DNA from 3 places in the Mesorhizobium shangrilense genome. Region 3 is predicted to be linked to each of the others. Evidence: riboswitches for the same ligand, from Rfam matches in the RefSeq annotation. Region 3 holds a riboswitch; each other region holds the start of a gene.

Region 1 (7,104 bases), on a different contig from region 3:
CGAATAAGTCAGTTCAAGACTGGGATCGGCCTCGAAGCGGCCAAGGTCGGCCTTGAAGCGTCCGGCTGGCGAAATGTCGTCGGAGTCTAGAAACGATATGAACTCGGTTTGCGGAAGTAATTGCCTCAGCCCATGGTTGCGCGCCCTGGCGACACCCTTGTTGGTTTGCTGGAAGAGGCGGATGCATGGTGCCTCGTCCATCATCGCGCGCACCGCCTTGGCCGATCCGTCGGTCGAGCCGTCGTCGATGACGATGATGTCGAGGTCGGCGGCGTCGCGTTGCCTCAGCAGGGATCGCAGGGCAGGGACGACATAACGCTCGCGATTGTAGACCGGCATGATCACGCTGAGCTTCATGAATTGCCTCGCGCCAGGAATTCCGAAATCGTGCTTGCGATCTCCTCGGGCTGTGTCCCAAGAGACAACCGGTAGCACGGCAGAAGGCGCGTCAACTCGCTGAAAAAGCGGAAGCCGCTTTCCCGTTCGCCCGGCATCTGGGCAATGCCAGATGGCGCCAAGGCAATCATGGCATCCTTTCGCGATACCGGCATTATCGAGCTTGCCCCACCCCCGCCGATACTTGGCACCAACAATGCAACAATGTCCAGACGTGCAGGCGTTGTTTGCACCGCGATATTTTCCAGAAGAAACTGATGCTTCCCCTGCCAGTTTAGCGGGCCTTGTGACTTCAACCTGTGCTGCAACCCCAGTCGCCTGAAGCCTTTGGGATCCTGCTTGAGCGTAGCAAACAATGGATAGGCGGCCACGCCGCCGGCTATGTCCGCCAACACATAGTCGTCACCGACACTGTCCAGTCCATTGAGTAATCCGGCGACGACCGTTCCAGATTTCCCGGACCCGCCCGCGCCGGCGAGCAGAATGCCCCTGCCATCGATGCCCAGGGTTCCGGCGTGAGCCAGCCGCATGCCGCGCGCCGCATACTCCCAATGCAGGAAGGCTCGCAGTGGCGCCCCTGGCTCCCAAGGCGGAAAACTGTCGGCTGATCTCATCAACTGGGCGCCGACGCGCCGGCGCGGATCGTAGAACTGCCAGAAATCCAGATCGTAGAAATAGCTGCCGCGCAGCCCGGCATCGGCCAGTTTGCTGGCAAAGGACTGCGGCGTGAAATGCTCATGGCCCCACGCCGCGGGTTCAGGAACGGCGCCGATACCCGGGTGGCCGACGAAAATGCGGCATTCTTCTGATGGGATTTGGCTATCGGGAGCCCGGACAAAGGCGTGCTCGACGGCGTCCGCCAATGGGCCATGGCCCGCATGCACGGTAAGGTTCAGGCCCGGCAGCCGCACCGTGCTGGTGACGGGATAACTGTCGGCGTTGCTCACAGCCATATCGAGCACATGGCGGGCATAGTCCGTCAGGTTTTCGAGGGTGACACGCTGCATGGCCGGCCTATCCCCGTGCCGGCCATGCAGCGTGACGGTGCGCAAGGCATGGGTGCTCACGATGTATGCTTGACCGCCGGCCAGCCCTGAGGCTCTTCGACCTCATGGATCGGGTCGGCGAGATCGTCATGAACCTCGACCCTGATCGGTTCGCGGGTCTGGGCGAGATCGGCAAGACGGTCGGCGGAAACGGGCTGCGCCGGCGTGTCGGCCAGAGGTGCGAGCAGCCCGTATTCGAGCAACCGGGAAATGAAGCCTTCGAGCTCGGCCATGCTTATCGTTGCGCCACCGGCCGATTGGCCAGCCAGGGCTTGGGCGGAAACACCTGACGACAGAGCGTGCCAGATCCTGCTGCCGGAATCGGAGAAGCCAAAATACTTGCCGGTCGACAGATCGAGGACCACGGCCTCGCCGTCGAAAGACTCAAAGACGATATCCTTGCTTGCAACAGCGTAAACATCGCAATGACGCATTCGTCCTGGCCCCGCTCCGCGACGCCCGTCAGTCGCTGCCGACGGACGCGATCACTCCACCCCTCGACAAGGCCTGTAAACAGTCGGTTCCGCCTTGGCGAAACAAAGGCGCCGGCGCGGCGCCGACCATTTTGGGGTCAGTTTGGCCGCTGCCGGATCATGCCTCGATTTCAAGCGCCGACAGCGGCCTGGAGCAGCAGGCGAGAATGAAGCCGTCATCGACCTCGTGGTCGAGAATGCCGCCATTGTGGCTCATCTCGACGTCGCCTGCGACCTTCTTCACCTTGCAGGTTCCGCACAGGCCGAATTCGCAAGCGGCGGGAATCCGGACCCCTGAAGCGCGTGCCGTCTGCAACACTGTCTGGCCGGCGACACATTCGGCATCGACATCCGAAAGCGAGAAGCGGATCGGCACCATGACTTCCACGGCGGCTTCGATGCCTTCCGTGGGCGAAGCGAAGGGAGCCGGTATTTCCTCCACGACAGAAGCGGCGAAGCTCTCCTGATGGTAGTGGTCCATGTCGAAACCCGTGGCTTCCAGCATGCCGCGCACGGCGCGCATGAAAGGATCTGGACCGCAGCAGAAGATCTCGCGCTCGCGAAAGTCGGGCGCCAGCAGCGGCAGACGTATCGCGTCGATCCTGCCCATATGCCCGTACCAGCCTTCGCGGCTCGACCGTTCCTCGATCATGAAGCCGAGCGACAGGCCCGGCATATGGCCGCCAAGCAGCTCCAGCTCCTTGCGGAAGATGATCTCCTCCGGGCGCCGCGCGCAGTTGACGAAGCCGACGTCGGTCCATGGCGCGCAGTCGTTCAGCCAGCGCAGCATCGACATCATCGGCGTCACGCCGGAGCCGGCCGAAATGAACAGATACTTCGCGGCCGGGTGGCTATGCAGCGAAAAGTCGCCTGTCGGGCCATAGGCCTTGACGTGCGTGCCGGGCTTCAGATGGTCGAACATCCAGCGCGTGCCGATGCTGCCCGCCTGCGCCTTCACCGTCACCGCGATCGAGAATGGCCGCGACGGCGAGGACGACAGCGTATAGGTGCGCATCAGCGGGCCGTCGGCTGTCGGCAATTCCAGTGTCACGAACTGTCCTGGCTTGTAGCGGAACCAGGTCTGGTTGTCGGAGCGGAAGGTGAAGGTCTTAACGTCCGGCGCCTCGTCGCTGACGCCGATCACTTCCAGCACCTGAAGCCTGTCGTTCCAGGGCGTCATCTGGTCGAGATGACGATAGAGGCCAAGGTCAGTCATCGCGTTCATCCCTCAAGTCCTTCTTGCACTGCTCATGTCGTGATCCCAAAACCGCGGAGCACTTTTGGGCGACATGAGCTAGGCGACACTGCGCAGCGCCGGCCGGCCGCCTTCGGCAAGGCGCGGCCCGATGAAGTTCGCATACCACTCGACGAACTGGATCACGCCGCCTTCATGCAGCTCTGAATAAGGGCCGGGTTCATAGGCCGGCGACAGGATGCCGAAAGCATTCTCCTCGACGATACGGCGGTCCTGGTCGTTGGTCTCGGTCCAGACATGGGTGAGTTCGTCGAGCTTGTAGTCGACGCCCTCGACCGCATCCTTGTGCACCAGCCACTTCGTCGTCACCGCCGTTTCCGTGGCGCTGATCGGCAACACGCGGAAGGTCACCGCGTGGTCGCCGAGGATATGGTTCCACGTCGTCGGGTAGTGGTAGAGCAGCAGCGAACCGATCCGGTCGGTGGAAACACTGTCGGAAAGGTTCTTCTCCACGGCGCGCTTTCCCGTCATCGTGTAGCTGACGGCATCGCGCAGCAGCGGCGCGCGGGTGGCGCGGTACTGCCCGGCCGGATCGATGCGGAACCTGCTGGGCAAGCCCGCCGCCTCGCACTTCGCCCAATGCGCCAGCATTTCCGGATCGCTGTCGGCGCCCTGCACGCCGGTCACGGTCGGCGCCTCCGGGAACGTCTTGCACAGTTCCGGATGGTTGCCGGCGCAATGATAGCACTCGCGGTTGTTCTCCCAGACGAGCTTCCAGTTGCCCTTCTCGATGATCGTGCTCTCGAAGGCGACCTTTGCCTCGCGCAGCCGGTGCGGCAGAAGATAGGGTTCGATCATGGCGCGCATGGGCGCGAAATCGGCGGGTTCCTTGGCCAGGCAGATGAAGATGTAACCGCCGACGCTTTCGCAGGCGACCGGCTTCAGGCCGAACTGGCTCTTGTCGAAGCTGTCAGCCATCTGTCTTGCGAACAGAAGCCGGCCATCCAGCTCATAGGTCCATTGGTGATAGGGACAGACCAGTTTTGCCGCCGTGCCCTTGTCGGTGTTGCAGACGCGGCTGCCGCGATGGCGGCAGGAATTGTGGAAGGCGTTGATGTTGCCCTTCTGGTCGCGCACCAGGACAACCGGATAGTCGCCGATCTGGACGGTGATGAAGCTGCCGGGCTTCGGCAGTTCGCAATCATGGCCGATGAACAGCCAGTCGCGATACCAGATCAGCTCCATGTCGAGCTGGAAGTATTCCGGATCGGTATAGAAGGGCTGCTCGAGCGAGAAGCCGTCCCTTCGGCTGTGCAGCCGCTTAAGCATGTCGTTGCGCGCGTCCATGTCCTGTCCTCATGCTTTCGCATCGGCCCGAAATCGGACGATGCGCAATCCAAATCCCGAAGCGTATTTGCGCGGCCAACAGCGCACGACGCTCCAAAAACTGAACAGGAGGGGAAGAGAGGAAGGATTGGACGCAGGCCGGCAATGCGCCGGACATGCACGATCCACCTCTTGACCGCCCACCGCGATCAGTCGAGTTCAAAAATCTCGGGCTGGTTTCCGGGCTCTGGAGTGTCCATTTGGACGGTCGCAACACCTTCCCAGGCCTTGGCCCAGTGGTCTCCCGTTGCGACTTGAACTCCACCACCGTTGCGGGGGCAGCGCCGGATTTCGACCGGCTTCCCAATTCTCCGCTTCGTTTGTCTCGAAGCGGCACCTGAGATGCCATGATCTAATCACGATGGCGTTTGCGACATCGGCATGAAAGCGACATCGCATCCATGTAGCGCGACACGTATCCAAAACGTGCTGGCCCTGGATCGCAGGGCGGATCGCGGTCGGGAAGGTCACCCGTTGCGGGCCATAAGCGGCGGATTCGGCGCACCGGACTCGACCCCCAACGTGGTTAAAAACCGTTAACAGTATCAAAAAGTGACTATTAGCACTTTCTAAAATCGAACCGAACGGTTCGTTTCTGTTGACGGTGCGTGCAGCAGGGTGTGAACGCCGGCTCACGAACAGGGTCTGATGGGAGACCGTGGAATTCAAGTAACCGTTTGATCATAAACGATAAAATTAGAGGTGTAGAGACGTCTGGCACAATTTCAAGATGTGGATTCATGGTCCACGCGGAACAACTTCGTGATTGGAAATGGCCGGGTGGCTCACCCACATCGGGGCTGTCCGAACGACGCGAATTCCTTCCAAGACACGCCGCTAGACGGACGGAAAAATACTGGAGTACCAAAAATGAAAAAGATCATCATCACTGCCGCCGCCCTTCTGGCGATTTCCGGCAGCGCCTTCGCTGGCAGCGACAACTACGGTTCCAATGGCGCCAATCAGGCTGCCACTGCTGTCGACAGCTCGTACACGGCTTCCATCAAGAAGCCGGCTCCGGCTGCCCAGACGCCTGCCCCTCAGGGTGCTGACCATAACCTTTTCGGCAACAACTAACAGCCGATCCCTCGCAGACGGCGGGCACCGCCCGCCGCCCTCGCGGAATTCAGAAATTCAGGAGTACTTGAAATGAAGAAGATCATCCTCACCGCCGCCGCGCTTCTCGCGATTTCCGGCAGCGCTTTCGCCGGTAGCGACAACTACGGTTCGAACGGCGCCAACCAGCACGCTACCGCTGTCGACAGCTCGTACACGGCTTCGATCAAGAAGCCGGCACCGGCTACTCAGACGCCTGCCCATCAGGGTGCCGACCGTAACCTCTTTGGCAACAACTAACATTGCCGGCCAGAGGGATGGGCACGCCGATCCCTCCGGCCGAACTTGAAATTCAGGAGTACTAAAAATGAAAAAGATCATTCTTGCTGCCGCCGCCCTTCTGGCGATTTCCGGCAGCGCCTTCGCCGGTAGCGACAACTATGGTTCGAACGGCGTCAACCAGCCGGCTGTGACCAATGTCGACAAGGCCCCGACGGCGTCGATCGCCAACAGTGGCTCGCCGGTCTACAAGCTGCTCAATTCGTCGAATGATGCGCCGAAGTCCGCGCCTCAGGGTGCCGACCGTAACCTCTTCGGCAACAACTAACAGCTGAAATTGATATACAAAAAAGAGCGGCGGGCCTGGCCCGCCGCTCTTTTTTGCGTCGCTGGTTTTGGCGCTGGCCTGTCTCAGGCCGCCTTCGCCTCTGCCGCGTGCAGCGCGAATGAACGCCCGTCCGTGTCGAAGATATGGAGGTCCTCGGCGTTCGCGGTCAGCCGCAGCGTCGCCCCGCGCTTGACCTCGACATTGCCCGGCAATTTGGTCACCAGCGGCAGGTCGGCACGGCCGATATCGACATAGACCAGCTGCACCTCGCCGAGTTGCTCGACATAGTCGACCTTCCCCTCGAACAGATAATCCGTGCCGGTGGCGATCATCAGATTCTCGGGTCGTACACCGAAGCTCACCGAAGCTCCCTTGGCGGATGCCGGTGTCGTGATCGGCACGGTCGCCTTGCGCCCGCCGACATGGCTGACGACGGTGGGGCTTCCAGTCTTGTCGACGGTCGCCGGCAGGATGTTCATAGCCGGCGAACCAATGAACTGTGCAACGAACAGATTGCCGGGTTTCTTGTAGAGATCCATCGGCGTGCCGACCTGTTCGATATGGCCGTCCTTCAGCACCACGATGCGGTCAGCCAGCGTCATCGCCTCGACCTGGTCGTGGGTGACATAGATCATCGTCGTGTTCGGCATCGATTCCTTGAGCTTGGCGATCTCGATGCGGGTGGCGACGCGAAGCGCCGCGTCGAGGTTGGACAGCGGTTCGTCGAACAGGAACACCTTTGGATTGCGCACGATGGCGCGGCCGATGGCGACGCGCTGGCGCTGGCCGCCCGACATCGCCTTGGGCAGACGGTCGAGATATTTGGTCAGCTGCAGGATTTCGGCTGCCTGCTTCACCCGCCGGTCGATCTCCGCCTTGTTCTCTTTGCCGATCTTCATCGAGAACGCCATGTTGTCGTAGACGGTCATGTGCGGATAGAGGGCG
Region 2 (7,104 bases), on a different contig from region 3:
TAGGGCTATCTAAAAACGCAATTTGAACAGTTCCAGCCTGGATGCGAAGGTGACCCAAAGGGGAAAATAGCCATGCTCGATCTGGAGAGAATCCGCGACCTCGTCAACCAGCGACGGCCCGGTCATACGCTGCCGCAGGAACTCTATAACAGTCCCGAGGCGTTCAAGTTCGATCTCGACGCCATTTTCGGCCAGTCGTGGATCCTGGCGGGATTCACCTGCGAAATCCCGCGGCCGCGAGGCTATCTCGCCGTCACCATTGGCGGCTCCCCGGTGGTGATCACGCGCGACGGCGAGGGCGTCTATCGCGCCTTCCACAATTCCTGCCGTCACCGCGGTGCGCAGGTTTGCGCCGACGGGTCGGGCGGACGGGCGCGCCTCACCTGTCCCTATCACCAGTGGGTCTATGATCTCGACGGCAGGCTGGTCCATGCCCGCATGCCGGAAACCTTCGATCGGGCCGAGCACGGGCTGCGGCCAGTGCATCTTGAGAATGTGGCCGGCGCGCTGTTCGTCTGTCTCGCCGAGACGCCGCCTTCCTTCGCGCGCTTCCGCGCCGATCTCGAGCCGTTGCTTGCCCCGCACAGGCTGGAGGAGGCCAAGATCGCCTTCCAGAACACGCTGGTCGAGCGCGGCAACTGGAAGCTTGTGATGGAGAATGCGCGGGAGTGCTACCATTGCGGGGTCGGCCATCCCGAACTGTGCCTGACCTTCCCCATCGGGGTCAGCGCCGATGGGCATTTCGCGCTCGCGCCGGATTCGCACTATGCGGCCTTCGCCGCCCGGGTCGAAGAAGCCGGGCTCGGCATAGGCCCCTTCGCCGGTCCATGGTGGCAGGTCGAGCGCTTTCCGCTCAACAAGGGGCATGTCGGGCTCACCATCGACGGCGCGCTTGCCTGCCGGAAGCTGATGGTCGAGGGCGCCGGCGACATCGGCTCGCTGCGCTGGGCCATCGAGCCGCACAGTTTCTGCCATTCGACCGCCGATACCACGGTCTATTTCAGCGCCATGCCGACCGCGGCGGGAGAGACGGTGGTGACCTGCAAATGGCTCGTCCACAAGGACGCGGTCGAGGGCGTCGACTACGACGTCGAGCATCTCACCGCCTTGTGGAACGTCACCAATCTCCAGGACCGGGACCTGGTGGAGGTCAATCAGCGTGGCGTGAACTCGGTGGGGTATGTACCCGGGCCCTACAGCCTGCCCGACGAAGCCTATGTCCTGGCCTTCGCCGACTGGTATTGCGACAAGGCCATGGACTATATCGCGGCGCGCACGGGCGTGGACGCAAGGCCAATCGAACTGCGCGGCGTGATCTCCGGCGCCGTCGTGAGCAACCTCACGCCGGCCGGGGAATTGCAGGCAAGCCCGGGTCGGGCTCCGCTTGCAACTACTAGACCGGATTGACGCCGCTGGCATCATCGCGGCGCCGGGCCTTTGGACCCGCAAGCGCCAGCACGCCCGCCGTGAGCAGCAGCGCCAGCATGGCGAAAGTGACCAGGCTGGGAACGTGGAAGAAAATGCCGCTCCAGCCGGGCGAGATCACGTTCGCGGTGTTGAAGGCTTCGCCGCTGAACCGGCACATCACGAACGATGCCTGGTTGCGGACCATGTCGGCGTCGATGTCGGAGATCAGTGCGTCGACGGCCTGCTTCTGGTCACCCATCTCCCGCATGTAGACCAGCAGCGCCTGCGCCGCCGACAGATAGGCATGGCTGCATTCGTTGAAGGGGCTTTCCTCGTCGCGCAGGCTGCCGGGCACCAGGCCCCACAGGCAGTAGCTGTACTGGATGTTGCCGTAGTTCATCAGCCGCCGGAACGTCAGGTCGGTCCGTTGCTGGCGCGCGGCAAGGTCGAGGATCCTGCCGCGATAGTCATGGATGACAGCCATCTGGCCGTGGGTGAGGCTGGGTATCGCAATGCCGCTGGTCGGTCCGCCGACGCTGCCGCCATGGGCGGCGGCGGGAGCGGCAAAAGCGAAAAGCAGAACGGCGCCCACGAGGGACGCCGCCGCAAGGCGCATTGAACGGTTAATGCGCCGAAGCATTGCTAAAGCGCGACGCGCTTTAGTTTTTTGTTTTTGTGCATGTCGTTCTCCCAAAACCGGAGCCACTTTTGGGCGACATGCATTAGCGCATGGCCGGCCGTTTGGAGACCGGACGGCTAAGCTGGCCGCCATAGCTGCGTTCGACCAGGGCGCCGAAGACGAGGCCGAGGGTCGTCCACAGCACGACGTGGATGCCGAGCGAGGCGACGCGGAAGCGCCAGAGCAGGTCAGCCGAGAACTTTTCAGGCACTTCGTTGATGGGCGGCAGCGCGTACTGGACGAGGGCGATGAAGATGATGAACGCCGCACCGGCGATGATCGTCGCGTTCCAGGCGCCATACTGCGCCCACAGCCGCCGCGCCAGCGCCACGGCGGCGATCAGCGCCGCGATGGAAACCATCAGCATGACGAAGTACAGTTCCGTGCGCGCGCCGATCGTATCGCCGTTGCCGACCGAGGGCGGATTGGCCGGATATTTGATGTAGGGCACCAGGACGATGGCGACGAAGCCGGCCAGCGCCAGGAGGGCGGCGGTGCCGCGCGGACCGAAATTGCTGACGCGGCCATAGGTATAGGCAAACACCAGCGAGAACAGCCCGCCGACCGCCGCGCCATAGACCAGCACGCCGGTCAACAGGCCAAGGCCGGCCTGTGTCGAGCGGCTGACGATTTCGGGTTCAGGCGCTTCGCCTGCGGCCTGGGCGTTGGCCTCCTCGAAGGCGATGGCGCGGTCGACCTGCGGCTCGCCGTAGATCCTGGCGAAGCCGAATGCGAGAATGCCGGCGAAGATGCCGACCAGCATCCCGCGAAGAAGAAGATTTCCAACCATGACCGTTGTCCCCACGGCATGATGCGCTGCCGGTTGGGCAGGGATCATGCGTTTGTTGCATGTTCATTGCATTGCAAGACCGTAACGCGTCCCTGAAGGACGCGCGGCCTAAAGCACTATGTCAATTGCCCGAAGCGCGGCGCGCTTCCGGGCGGAATGCATCAGTGACAGGGGAAGCCAAGCAGGTGGCGGCCGTCATGCACGAACTCGTGCACACCCATGCCGGAGATCAGCGAGGTCGCGCCTTGCTCCGCGCCGATGAAATAGATCGCCAGCATCAGGAGAAGACCGCCGAAGATCGCCCACGGCAAAAGTTCTTTTACAGGGATAGCAACCGGACCGTAGGCGGGTGCGAAAGTAGCGTTGGACATATGGACCTCTCCTGGGATGCTGCGTCCCGTTCCTCAAACTTCAGCTACGGGAGAAGGCCTGACTTTCAGCAACAACATTGCCGATCACAGTGGCGCGACCGTGCCGGATTTACACCGGCTTCCAAACCCGTATCGTTGAAGACCATATCCACCGGATCGATAGCCGTCAACGAATTGTGGGTGGTGGCGGTATGCCAGTTTGAAATTAGACGCGCGCTACTCGGATCCGGCACGATTCTTATATGCTTGACGCAAAGCACGGAGCATTGGCGTGGCAGACGAAGGCGACCTGAACCGGAATAACCAGCGCTTGCTGCGCAAAACTGAATTCAAGGGCACGGACCATCTTCAGTATATCTGGGCCGTCCAGTGTGAACGGGAAGCCTGCGGACACGTCTATGGTGCCAATGGCTCGGACTTCCATCATCGCCGTTGCCCGAAGTGCGACGGTGGGGCGCCGGGAATATAGTATGTCAACGAAACTAGAGGTCCGGGCGTACCTGCGGAATCCTGCGCTCGGTGAATGAAATAGGCAGTCTCATGCTCGTACGCCTCACCATGATCCGCAGCGGGGCAACGCTGGCGACGCGCAAGGGGGCGTTCGCGCTCGACGAGGCGCTGGAGCCGCGCGCGCATGGGCTGGCGGCGGCGGTTGGGGCGGGATTGCGCCGTGCTAACCGGGTGCTGACGAGCCCGATGCTGCGAGCCCGGCAGACCGCCGAGGCGATGGCGCTGCAGGCTTCCGTCGAGCCTCTTCTGATGGATCAGGACCATGGACGTTGGGCAGGCAAGAGTCTTGAAGAGGTTCACGGGGACGACCCTGAGGGCATCGCGGCCTGGCTTGGCGACCCCGATGCTGCCCCGCATGACGGCGAATCGCTGGCCGATGTGTCGCGCCGGGTTTCGGCCTTCATGGACGGGCTGATGGCGGAGCATGGCCATACGATCGCGGTGACGCATGCCAGCGTCATCCGCGCGGCAATAGTCCATGTCCTCGGCGCGCCGCTTTCCGCCTGCCGCAGGATCGATATCGAGCCGCTGGGCGTCACCGAATTCTCCAGCGACGGACGCCGCTGGATGCTGCGGGTCACCAGGCCGGAGAAGGCCGATTGAGCGGACGACAACCAACGCCTTGGAAAGCGGCGTGACAAACAACGCTTGAAGGCGTATGTTGACATAAAGATGTCTTTATGTGACTTGGGTTAAGCTGTCGCCCCAAGGATAAAAAATGTCGCAGAATTCGCCATCGCTGGACGATCTCCTGGGCCCTGTCGCGGCCAAGCCCGACGGTTCGGAGGTGCTTGCGGCGCTGACCGCGGCGGCACGGGAACGCATCCTCATCCTCGACGGCGCCATGGGCACGCAGATCCAGGGGCTCGGCTTTAACGAGGATCATTTCCGCGGCGAGGTCTTTGCCGGCTGCGCCTGCCACCAGCAGGGCAACAACGACCTCTTGATCCTGACGCAGCCTGGGGCGATCGAGGAGATCCACTATCAGTACGCCATTGCCGGCGCGGATATCCTCGAGACCAACACCTTCTCCTCGACTTCGATCGCCCAGGCCGATTACGGCATGGAGGACGCCGTCTATGCGCTGAACCGCGATGGCGCGCGACTGGTGCGGCGCGCCGCGAAAAGGGCTGAGCAGGAAGACGGCAAGCGCCGGTTCGTCGCCGGCGCGCTGGGGCCAACCAACCGCACCGCGTCGATGTCGCCGGATGTCAACAATCCCGGCTATCGCGCTGTAAGTTTTGACGATCTGCGCCTCGCCTATGGCGAGCAATTGCGCGGGTTGATCGATGGCGGCGCCGACATCATCCTGATCGAAACCATCTTCGACACGCTGAACGCCAAGGCGGCGATCTTCGCCTGCAACGAGATCTTCATCGAGAAGGGCGTGCGCCTGCCGGTGATGATTTCGGGCACCATCACCGATCTCTCCGGCCGCACATTGTCGGGCCAGACGCCGACCGCCTTCTGGCATTCGGTGCGCCATGCCAGCCCCTTCACCATCGGCCTCAACTGCGCGCTCGGCGCCAACGCCATGCGCGCGCATCTGGCCGAGATTTCCGGTGCCGCCGACACCTTCACCTGCGCCTATCCGAATGCCGGCCTGCCCAATGAATTCGGCAGGTATGACGAGAGCCCGGAGTTCATGGCCGCGCAGATCGAGGATTTTGCCAGGGAAGGGCTGGTCAATGTCGTCGGCGGCTGCTGCGGCTCGACGCCGGATCATATTCGCGCCATCGCCGAGGCGGTGAGGAAATACCCGCCGCGCGCCATTCCCGTGATCGAACGCAAGATGCGGCTCTCCGGGCTGGAGCCGTTCACGCTGACCGACGAGATTCCCTTCGTCAATGTCGGCGAGCGGACCAATGTCACCGGGTCGGCCAAGTTCCGAAAACTGATCACGGCGGGCGACTATGTGCCGGCGCTCGACGTGGCACGCGACCAGGTGGCGAACGGCGCCCAGATCATCGACATCAACATGGACGAGGGGCTGATCGATTCGAAGAAGGCGATGGTCGAGTATCTCAATCTGATCGCCGCCGAGCCGGACATCGCCCGTGTTCCGGTGATGGTCGACAGTTCGAAATGGGAGATCATCGAGGCCGGCCTGAAATGCGTGCAGGGCAAGCCGCTGGTCAATTCCATCTCGATGAAGGAAGGCGAGGAAGCGTTCCTGCATCACGCCAGGCTGGTGCGCGCCTATGGCGCCGCCGTGGTGGTCATGGCCTTCGACGAGGCCGGCCAGGCCGACACCAGAGCGCGCAAGGTCGAGATCTGCACCCGCGCCTACAAGCTCTTGACCGAACAGGCCGGCTTCCCGCCCGAGGATATCGTCTTCGACCCCAATGTGTTCGCGGTCGCTACCGGCATCGAGGAACATGACAATTACGGCGTCGACTTCATCGAGGCCACCGGCGAGATCACCGCGACGCTGCCGCATGTCCATATTTCCGGCGGCGTGTCGAACCTGTCCTTCTCGTTTCGCGGCAACGAGCCGGTGCGCGAGGCCATGCACGCGGTGTTCCTCTACCATGCCATCCAGCGCGGCATGGACATGGGCATCGTCAATGCCGGCCAGCTTGCCGTCTACGACACGATCGAACCGGGGCTGCGCGAGGCCTGCGAGGATGTCGTGCTCAACCGCGTGCCCAGGGCCGGCGGCACCGCCACCGAACGCCTGCTGGAGATCGCTGAGCGCTTCAAGGGCACTGCGGGCAAGGAAGCGCGGGAGCGTGACCTCGCCTGGCGAGAATGGACGGTCGAGCAGCGGATTTCCCATGCGCTGGTCAACGGCATCACCGAATTCATCGACGCCGACACCGAGGAGGCGCGGCTGGCGGCCGAGCGGCCACTGCATGTCATCGAAGGCCCGCTGATGGCCGGCATGAATGTCGTCGGCGACCTGTTCGGCGCAGGAAAAATGTTCCTGCCGCAAGTGGTGAAGTCGGCGCGGGTGATGAAGCAGGCTGTGGCCGGACTGCTGCCGCACATGGAGGCCGAGAAGCTGGCAAATGCCGCCAACGGCATCGACAATGGCGAGCGCCAGACGGCCGGCAAAATCCTGATGGCGACGGTGAAGGGCGATGTCCACGACATCGGCAAGAACATCGTCGGCGTCGTTTTGGCCTGCAACAACTACGAGATCATCGACCTCGGCGTCATGGTACCGGCGGCAAAAATCCTGCAAACGGCTCGCGACAAACAAGTCGATATTATCGGCCTGTCCGGCCTGATCACGCCGTCGCTGGACGAGATGGCGCACATGGCCGCCGAGATGGAGCGCGAAGGGTTCGACATTCCGCTGCTGATCGGCGGCGCGACGACCAGCCGCGTGCACACGGCGGTGA
Region 3 (7,104 bases):
ATCTCGGATGCGATTCTCGATGCGATCCTCCGCACCGATCCGAAGGCGCGCGTCGCGTGCGAAGCGTTGGTGAAGACAGGGATGGTCGTTCTGGCTGGCGAGATCACCAGCGATGCGCAGGTCGATTACAGCCAAGTTGCCCGCGAGACGATTCTCGATATTGGATACGATGACGATGCCATCGGCTTTGATGGTCGGCGTTGCGCCGTCGTTCTGGCTCTCTCCGAGCAGTCGCCCGACATTAGCCAGGGCGTTGACGAGGGACGAGGGCAGGATCTCGAGCAGGGGGCGGGGGATCAGGGCCTCATGTTCGGCTACGCATGCAACGAGACCAAGACATTGATGCCTTTGCCAATCCAACTCGCTCACGATTTGACAAAAAGACAGGCACAGGTGCGGAAAACGGGACGGCTTGGCTGGCTGCGCCCGGATGTGAAATCTCAAGTGTCCGTCCGCTATGAAGGTTTGCGCCCGGTGGCGCTTGATACCATAGTCCTGTCGACGCAACATGCGGAGGAGGTCTCACAAGAAACGGTCCGCGAAGGCGTCATCGAGGAGATCATAAAGCCGGTCTTGCCTCCCAACTTGGACACGACGGGGATCAGGTTCCTGGTCAATCCAACCGGCCGGTTCGTGGTCGGTGGGCCGCGCGGCGACTGCGGGCTTACCGGCCGCAAAATCATCGTCGATACCTACGGTGGGATGGGTCGTCACGGCGGCGGCGCCTTTTCGGGCAAGGACCCATCCAAGGTTGACCGCTCGGCCGCCTATGCCGCGCGGTACGTCGCAAAGAATGTCGTTGCCAGCGGCCTTGCGGAGGTCTGCGAGGTTCAGCTTGCCTACGCGATCGGCGTGGCTGCCCCGGTGTCTATCCTCGTCAACACTTTCGGGACCGCGAGGATCGAGGAAAAGACGATCGAGCGCCTCATTCTTGAGCTGTTCGATCTCCGACCGAAAGGCATCATCAAGATGCTTGATCTCTTGCGCCCAATATACCGCAAGACCGCGACATACGGACACTTCGGCCGTGAAGAGCCGGAGTTCACCTGGGAAAGGACGGACAGAGCTGACGACTTGCTGCGTGAGGCAGGACCGGCAGCTGCGTGAGGCGCCGATATTGGGTCCAGCGACATGCGGCAACCCATTCCAACTCGTCAAACCCGCGCCCGGCCGGCGCGGCAGAAAGCCGGCGGGTTCTTGGCGGAGACATTGATGCCGGATTATGACGTGCTTTGCATCGGCAATGCCATTGTCGACATCATCGCCCAGTGCGACGAGGAATTCCTCAAGACCAACGGCATCATCAAGGGCGCGATGAACCTCATCGACACCCACCGCGCCGAACTGCTCTACAGCCGCATGGGCCCGGCGATCGAAGCGTCCGGCGGCAGCGCCGGCAACACGGCGGCCGGCGTCGCCAGCTTCGGCGGCCGAGCCGCTTTCTTCGGCAAGGTCTCGAACGATGCGCTCGGCGAAATCTACGCCCACGACATCCATGCGCAGGGCGTCGCCTTCGACACCAAGCCGCTCAAGGGCGAGCCGCCGACGGCGCGCTCGATGATCTTCGTCACTCCCGACGGCGAGCGTTCGATGAACACCTATCTCGGCGCCTGCGTCGAGCTCGGGCCGGAGGATGTCGAGGCCGACAAGGCTTCCGGTGCCAAGATCACCTATTTCGAGGGCTATCTGTGGGACCCGCCGCGCGCCAAGGAGGCCATCCGGCAGACGGCCAAGCTGGCGCACGCGGCGGGCCGCGAAGTGTCGATGACGCTGTCGGATTCGTTCTGCGTCGACCGCTACCGCGACGAGTTCCTCGACCTGATGCGCTCGGGCACCGTCGACATCGTCTTTGCCAACAGCCACGAGATCAAGTCGCTCTACCAGACATCGTCATTCGACGAGGCGCTGGCACAGATCCGCAAGGATTGCCGGATCGCCGCCGTGACCCGCTCGGAAAAAGGCTCGGTCATCGTGCGCGGCGACGAGACCGTGGTCATCCAGGCGACCGCGATCAAGGAACTGGTCGACACGACCGGCGCCGGCGACCTCTATGCCGCCGGTTTCCTGCACGGCTACACGCAAGGCCGCGACCTCAAGACCTGCGGCGACCTCGGCTCACTGGCCGCCGGTCTGGTGATCCAGCAGATCGGCCCAAGGCCAAGGCAGAATCTGCGCCGCGAGGCGGAACAGGCGGGGCTACATCAGGTGGGCATTTCCGCGACGAGCTGCCCATCTCCCCGTTGTGCAGGCGGTCCAGGCAAGCGCGGGTAAATCGAAATGTCGCATGCCCATCCGTGAAAGCTGGCGGCTTTCCGTCTGAGTTTCTGGTTGTCGAGGCTCAGGAACGTTGACGCAAATGCCGGTAACAGTTCCAGGCGATCTTGATCATCACGACGCTGACATTTGCCGCAAGTCGTTCAAAGAGCGAATCATGTGATTCGCAGATTTGCCGGCCGCTCAGCGCACAGCTTGCGCGGACTGGAGAGTGGCTGCAGCGCCAACAGCTCACGACAACGATCAAAGCGACTTTGGCAACACGCCGATAAGTGCACGGCGCAATCACATAAACACATAAACATTTCGTTATGCTGGATTGACAAGAGCGCGGACTGCTGTGATTGTCGGCGGGTCGTGGTTCTCCGTACGGCGCTGCCGCAACGGAGCTAAGAGGGAAGCCGGTGCGATGCCGGCGCTGCCCCCGCAACTGTTAGCGGCGAGCCAACCCAGCAATGTCACTGAGGCGAACAGCCTCGGGAAGACGGGCAGAGGCTGTGACCCGCGAGCCAGGAGACCTGCCACGGCGAACAACGTCCACGGGCGGGGTGTCTCGGTGGCCGCGGCAGCCCGGCGTTCATGCCGGCCTGCTAGCGCCTTCCTTGCCCCACGCCCCAACCATCGGGGTATGGCATGACTATCTCTCAGCAAATTCCTGTTGCAACGCTCGGCATGCCGCGTATGGGTCGCCGGCGAGAACTGAAATTCGCGCTTGAAAGCTACTGGTCCGGAAAATCTTCCGCTGCCGACCTTCTGGCGACGGCGAAGGCGCTCCGTGCCGCTAACTGGAGGGAGCAGCACGATTGCGGCGTATCGAAAATTCCGTCGAACGACTTCTCACTCTACGACCATGTGCTCGACACTGCAGCCATGGTCGGCGCCGTGCCGTCCCGTTACGCATGGAAGGGCGGCGAGGTCCCACTCGACATCTACTTCGCGATGGCGCGCGGCAAGCAGGGTGAGACCGCAGGTTGTGGACATGCCGGCCACGAGCATGTGGCTCAGGGGCACCGCTCGACCGCGATGGAAATGACCAAATGGTTCGACACCAACTATCACTACATCGTGCCGGAGCTGACCGACGATCAGACCTTCGCCCTCTTGTCTATGAAACCGGTCGATCACTTCCTCGAGGCTAAAGCCCTCGGCATTCACACACGCCCGGTCATCCTTGGACCGGTCACCTTCCTCAAGCTGGCGAAGTCACCTGCCGAAGGTTTCAATCCGATAGCGCTTCTGCCGCGGCTGTTGCCTGTCTACGAGGAACTCCTGCGGAGGCTGAAGCTTTCGGGAGCCGACTGGGTGCAGATTGATGAGCCGGCGCTTGTGCTCGATCTTAACCCGAACGAACGAGCTGCATTCGAATTCACCTACGGCCAGCTGTCGAAAGCCGCGCCCGAGTTGAAGATCATGCTGGCTACCTATTTCGGGCCGCTGGAAGATAATCTCGAGACCGCGATTTCCCTACCCTTGGCGGGCCTGCATCTCGATCTCGTGCGCGCTCCCGAGCAGTTGGAGACGGTTGGTCGGCTCGCACCGAAGGATCTGGTGCTCTCGCTTGGCTTGATCGACGGCCGCAACGTCTGGCGCGCGAACCTGCCTGCGATTCTCGACCGCATCAAGCCGATCGTCGCCGGCTGGCCCCTAGACCGCGTCGAGATCGCGCCGTCCTGCTCGATGCTTCATGTGCCGATCGACCTGGGGATGGAGACCGCGCTCGATGTGGACGTCAGTTCGTGGCTGGCATTCGCGGCCCAGAAGACCGAAGAGCTGGTCGTGCTGGCCCAAGCCTTGTCCGAAGGCAGGCAGGCCGCAGTAGGCGCATTGAAAGCTTCTGCCGAGGCTGCCGCCGCGCGCGCAATGTCCACAAAGGTCCATGATCCGCTCGTCGAGGGGCGGATCGCCAGCATTGACGGCGGCATGAAGCAACGAAAGAGCGCATTTGCCGAGCGTTCCAAAGTCCAAGCTGGCACGCTCGGCCTGCCGCCGTTCCCTACGACGACCATCGGGTCCTTTCCGCAGACGCCGGAGGTGCGCAAGGCGCGCTCCGCTCATGCGAAGGGCGAACTGAGCTATGTCGACTACGAGACCTTCCTGAAGAAGGAGACCGAGGCTGCTATTCGCTGGCAGGAGGAGATCGGGCTGGACGTGCTGGTGCACGGCGAGTTCGAACGAAACGACATGGTGCAGCATTTCGGCGAGCAACTGTCCGGCCTCGCCTTCACCCAGCATGGCTGGGTGCAGAGCTATGGCTCCCGCTACGTGCGCCCTCCCATCATTTTCGGCGACGTATCGCGGCCCAATCCGATGACGGTGCGCTGGTGGCAATTTGCCCAGTCGCTGACGGAAAAACCGGTGAAGGGAATGCTCACAGGCCCGGCGACCATTCTTAACTGGTCTTTTGTTCGCGACGACGTATCCCGCGCCGAGGCCTGCCGCCAGATCGCGCTCGCCATCCGCGATGAAGTGGCGGACCTCGAAAGAGCCGGCGCAAGGATGATCCAGATCGACGAGGCCGCGTTTCGCGAAGGCCTGCCACTGCGCAAGTCCGACTGGAAAGTCTACCTCGATTGGGCTGTCGAATGCTTCCGGCTCGCTTCAACGGGTGTAGAGGACGCGACCCAAATCCATACTCACATGTGCTATTCGGAGTTCAACGAGATCATCGACGCGATCGCTGAAATGGATGCGGATGTAATTTCGATTGAGACGTCGCGCTCGAAAATGGAACTGCTAGACGCCTTCAAGAGCTCCAAATATCCGAACGAAATCGGTCCCGGAGTCTACGACATTCACTCACCACGTGTCCCGGAAGTTGGCGAGATTTCGGATCTCGTCATGCTTGCCCGCGAGCGACTGTCCGACGGCCAACTGTGGGTAAATCCGGACTGTGGCCTCAAAACACGCAAATGGGAGGAGGTCCGCCCTGCCCTCATGAACATGGTCGCGGCAGTATGCGCGCTGCGGAAGAAAGTGCAGGCCGGAGGATTTCCTGATTCCTAACCATGTGGTGATTTACCAGCTGCCGCATGTCGGCCGTGAATTTGCCAAAACGATTACTTCTTGGAAATGAATCATTCAACGAAAGCTACAATTTCCCTTCGGCAGGTTCGCGTTGCTGGTCAGGGGTAGCAATCAATTCGATCAAGTTCTCCGGCAGAGGTCTAGGCTCGATGTCGAGGCTGCAATCTTCTGCAGGCTATCGGTGCGCGCCGCTCAGATGTGGTGAACGAGGAGGGCGTGATGCCGGCAAAGGGAAAGCTGACCGTGCGACCATTGAGACAGATGCTTCGGCTGACGGCCGCTATCGGATGCTGAGCCGACGTTGGCGAGCCCTGCCTGCGCCTCCAACCACGTCTTTTGCGCGGCGTTCGCCTTGGCATTGACCTTCTGCGGCTGGACGGGGCTTGGTAGGCGTTATCGGGCGCACCATCTGAACGACCTTCGGAAATCGCCATCGCCGGCAGCCTGGCTGCCCTCACGCCCGCCCGATCGGAAGCTTCCAGATGTTATCGAGGGGGCTCCCAATAAATGCCATAAAAAGCAAGCTGCTCTTCCAACTGTTTTACCCGCTCTGCGGCATTCGTTTCAGAGTGCGCAGCCGCCACTGCCGCCAGAATCTCGACGGCAGCGAACGCCGGCGCCATGCTTCGGAAAAACGACTGCGAATTTACCGGAACAATGATCGTTTCCTGCGCGATCCGGACCAGCGGCGACACGCTGCTGTCAGTGATTGCCACCACCCTGACACCCTGCCGAGCTGACTGGCGCGCCATGTCGATGGTCGTGCGTTCATAAGGCGACATGCCTACAGCCAGAAGCACGTCACCCCGTCCAGCATCCCGCAGCGCGTCCAGACCTTGTCCTCCCATCTCGCCGACCAGCGTCACCTTGCGGTCACCGCCAGCCAGAAACGACATGATATGAACGAAGTGATTCGCGACCGGATAAGCGGCGCGTGAGCCGAGACCGAAAAGATTGCGCGATTTTGCAAGCAGGTCGGCGGCGGCAGTGAACTGCATGGCATTGCCATATTCACCAAGACTTGAAATCTGGGCCGCGAGTGTGTCGGCAACGACTCCGGCAGTCGAATATCTCGGATCGCCACGCTGTTCGATACCCTGTCGCGCCGGCTCCCCGGCGATCGTCTCACGCAGCGCGCGCGCATAAAGGCTGCGCATATCCTCGTAGCCTTCAAGGCCAAGCCATCGCGCCAGCCGCATCATCGTGCTGTGCGAAACGCCGGCCTGGTTCGCCTGCTCGCGCATCGACATCAGTGCGACATCCTTGGGATGATCCAGCACGAAACGCGCGGCGATCCGCAGCTGCGGCGGCATATTCTCAAACCGTTCGACCAACAACTCGGCCAAAGGACCTTTTTCCATTCTGAAATACCCCATTCACCTAATTGCCGACTTCTCCTTGAAAAGTCGGCAATGCAACAGTCGGAGCCGAATTGGACTCATGAAGTCCAAATGGACTTCAATTTTCGATCGTGCTGCCTTCGCAGGTCTCGTCACATGAGCAAGCGCGAAATGGTCATTCATTGCGGCAATGGTCGGCAGTTGCACATAGCCGTCCTTCCTGACATTAACCTGACTTGCGCTTAGCCACATGCAAGACCTTCGCGACGGGCAAAGGTGGTTGATGTCAGGTCCTTTCGTCTTCGGCCGGTAAACCCCTGCATCTGCTCCAGCGCGTACCATTGCGGATCCATCACATTTGGCGTCACCTCAAGGTTTAGGTCGGAGCCCACCTTGTCACAAATAGTCGCTGTCAACCCAGATGTTACATGGCCGTTGCAGTCGCCCATTGGCAGCAACGATGACA

The links. A riboswitch is a leader RNA that binds a small molecule or an ion and turns the genes downstream of it on or off. The one in region 3 is predicted to bind cobalamin.
Region 1: it holds a riboswitch for cobalamin, as region 3 does, so the genes downstream of both, ABVQ20_RS20845 (aromatic ring-hydroxylating oxygenase subunit alpha) here and metE (5-methyltetrahydropteroyltriglutamate--homocysteine S-methyltransferase) in region 3, are expected to answer to the same signal.
Region 2: it holds a riboswitch for cobalamin, as region 3 does, so the genes downstream of both, ABVQ20_RS00965 (CbtB domain-containing protein) here and metE (5-methyltetrahydropteroyltriglutamate--homocysteine S-methyltransferase) in region 3, are expected to answer to the same signal.

What each region holds. Positions count from the first base shown of each region.
Region 1 is NZ_JBEWSZ010000001.1:4,309,842-4,316,945, reverse strand. It holds gene ABVQ20_RS20865 (glycosyltransferase family 2 protein) at 1-357, opposite strand, end outside; gene ABVQ20_RS20860 (serine kinase) at 354-1,403, opposite strand; gene ABVQ20_RS20855 (PqqD family protein) at 1,460-1,876, opposite strand; gene ABVQ20_RS20850 (FAD-binding oxidoreductase) at 2,034-3,131, opposite strand; gene ABVQ20_RS20845 (aromatic ring-hydroxylating oxygenase subunit alpha) at 3,210-4,457, opposite strand; cobalamin riboswitch at 4,651-4,852, opposite strand; gene ABVQ20_RS20840 (DUF680 domain-containing protein) at 5,367-5,573, shown strand; gene ABVQ20_RS20835 (DUF680 domain-containing protein) at 5,646-5,852, shown strand; gene ABVQ20_RS20830 (DUF680 domain-containing protein) at 5,920-6,159, shown strand; gene ABVQ20_RS20825 (ABC transporter ATP-binding protein) at 6,243-7,104, opposite strand, start outside.
Region 2 is NZ_JBEWSZ010000001.1:163,502-170,605, forward strand. It holds gene ABVQ20_RS00950 (aromatic ring-hydroxylating oxygenase subunit alpha) at 73-1,407, shown strand; gene ABVQ20_RS00955 (hypothetical protein) at 1,394-1,999, opposite strand; gene ABVQ20_RS00960 (CbtA family protein) at 2,130-2,876, opposite strand; gene ABVQ20_RS00965 (CbtB domain-containing protein) at 3,038-3,247, opposite strand; adenosylcobalamin (AdoCbl) riboswitch at 3,293-3,379, opposite strand; gene ABVQ20_RS00970 (histidine phosphatase family protein) at 3,788-4,360, shown strand; gene metH (methionine synthase) at 4,476-7,104, shown strand, end outside.
Region 3 is NZ_JBEWSZ010000010.1:59,210-66,313, reverse strand. It holds gene metK (methionine adenosyltransferase) at 1-1,107, shown strand, start outside; partial or broken gene ABVQ20_RS36780 (adenosine kinase) at 1,213-2,199, shown strand; cobalamin riboswitch at 2,616-2,814, shown strand; gene metE (5-methyltetrahydropteroyltriglutamate--homocysteine S-methyltransferase) at 2,908-5,277, shown strand; gene ABVQ20_RS36770 (MurR/RpiR family transcriptional regulator) at 5,784-6,674, opposite strand.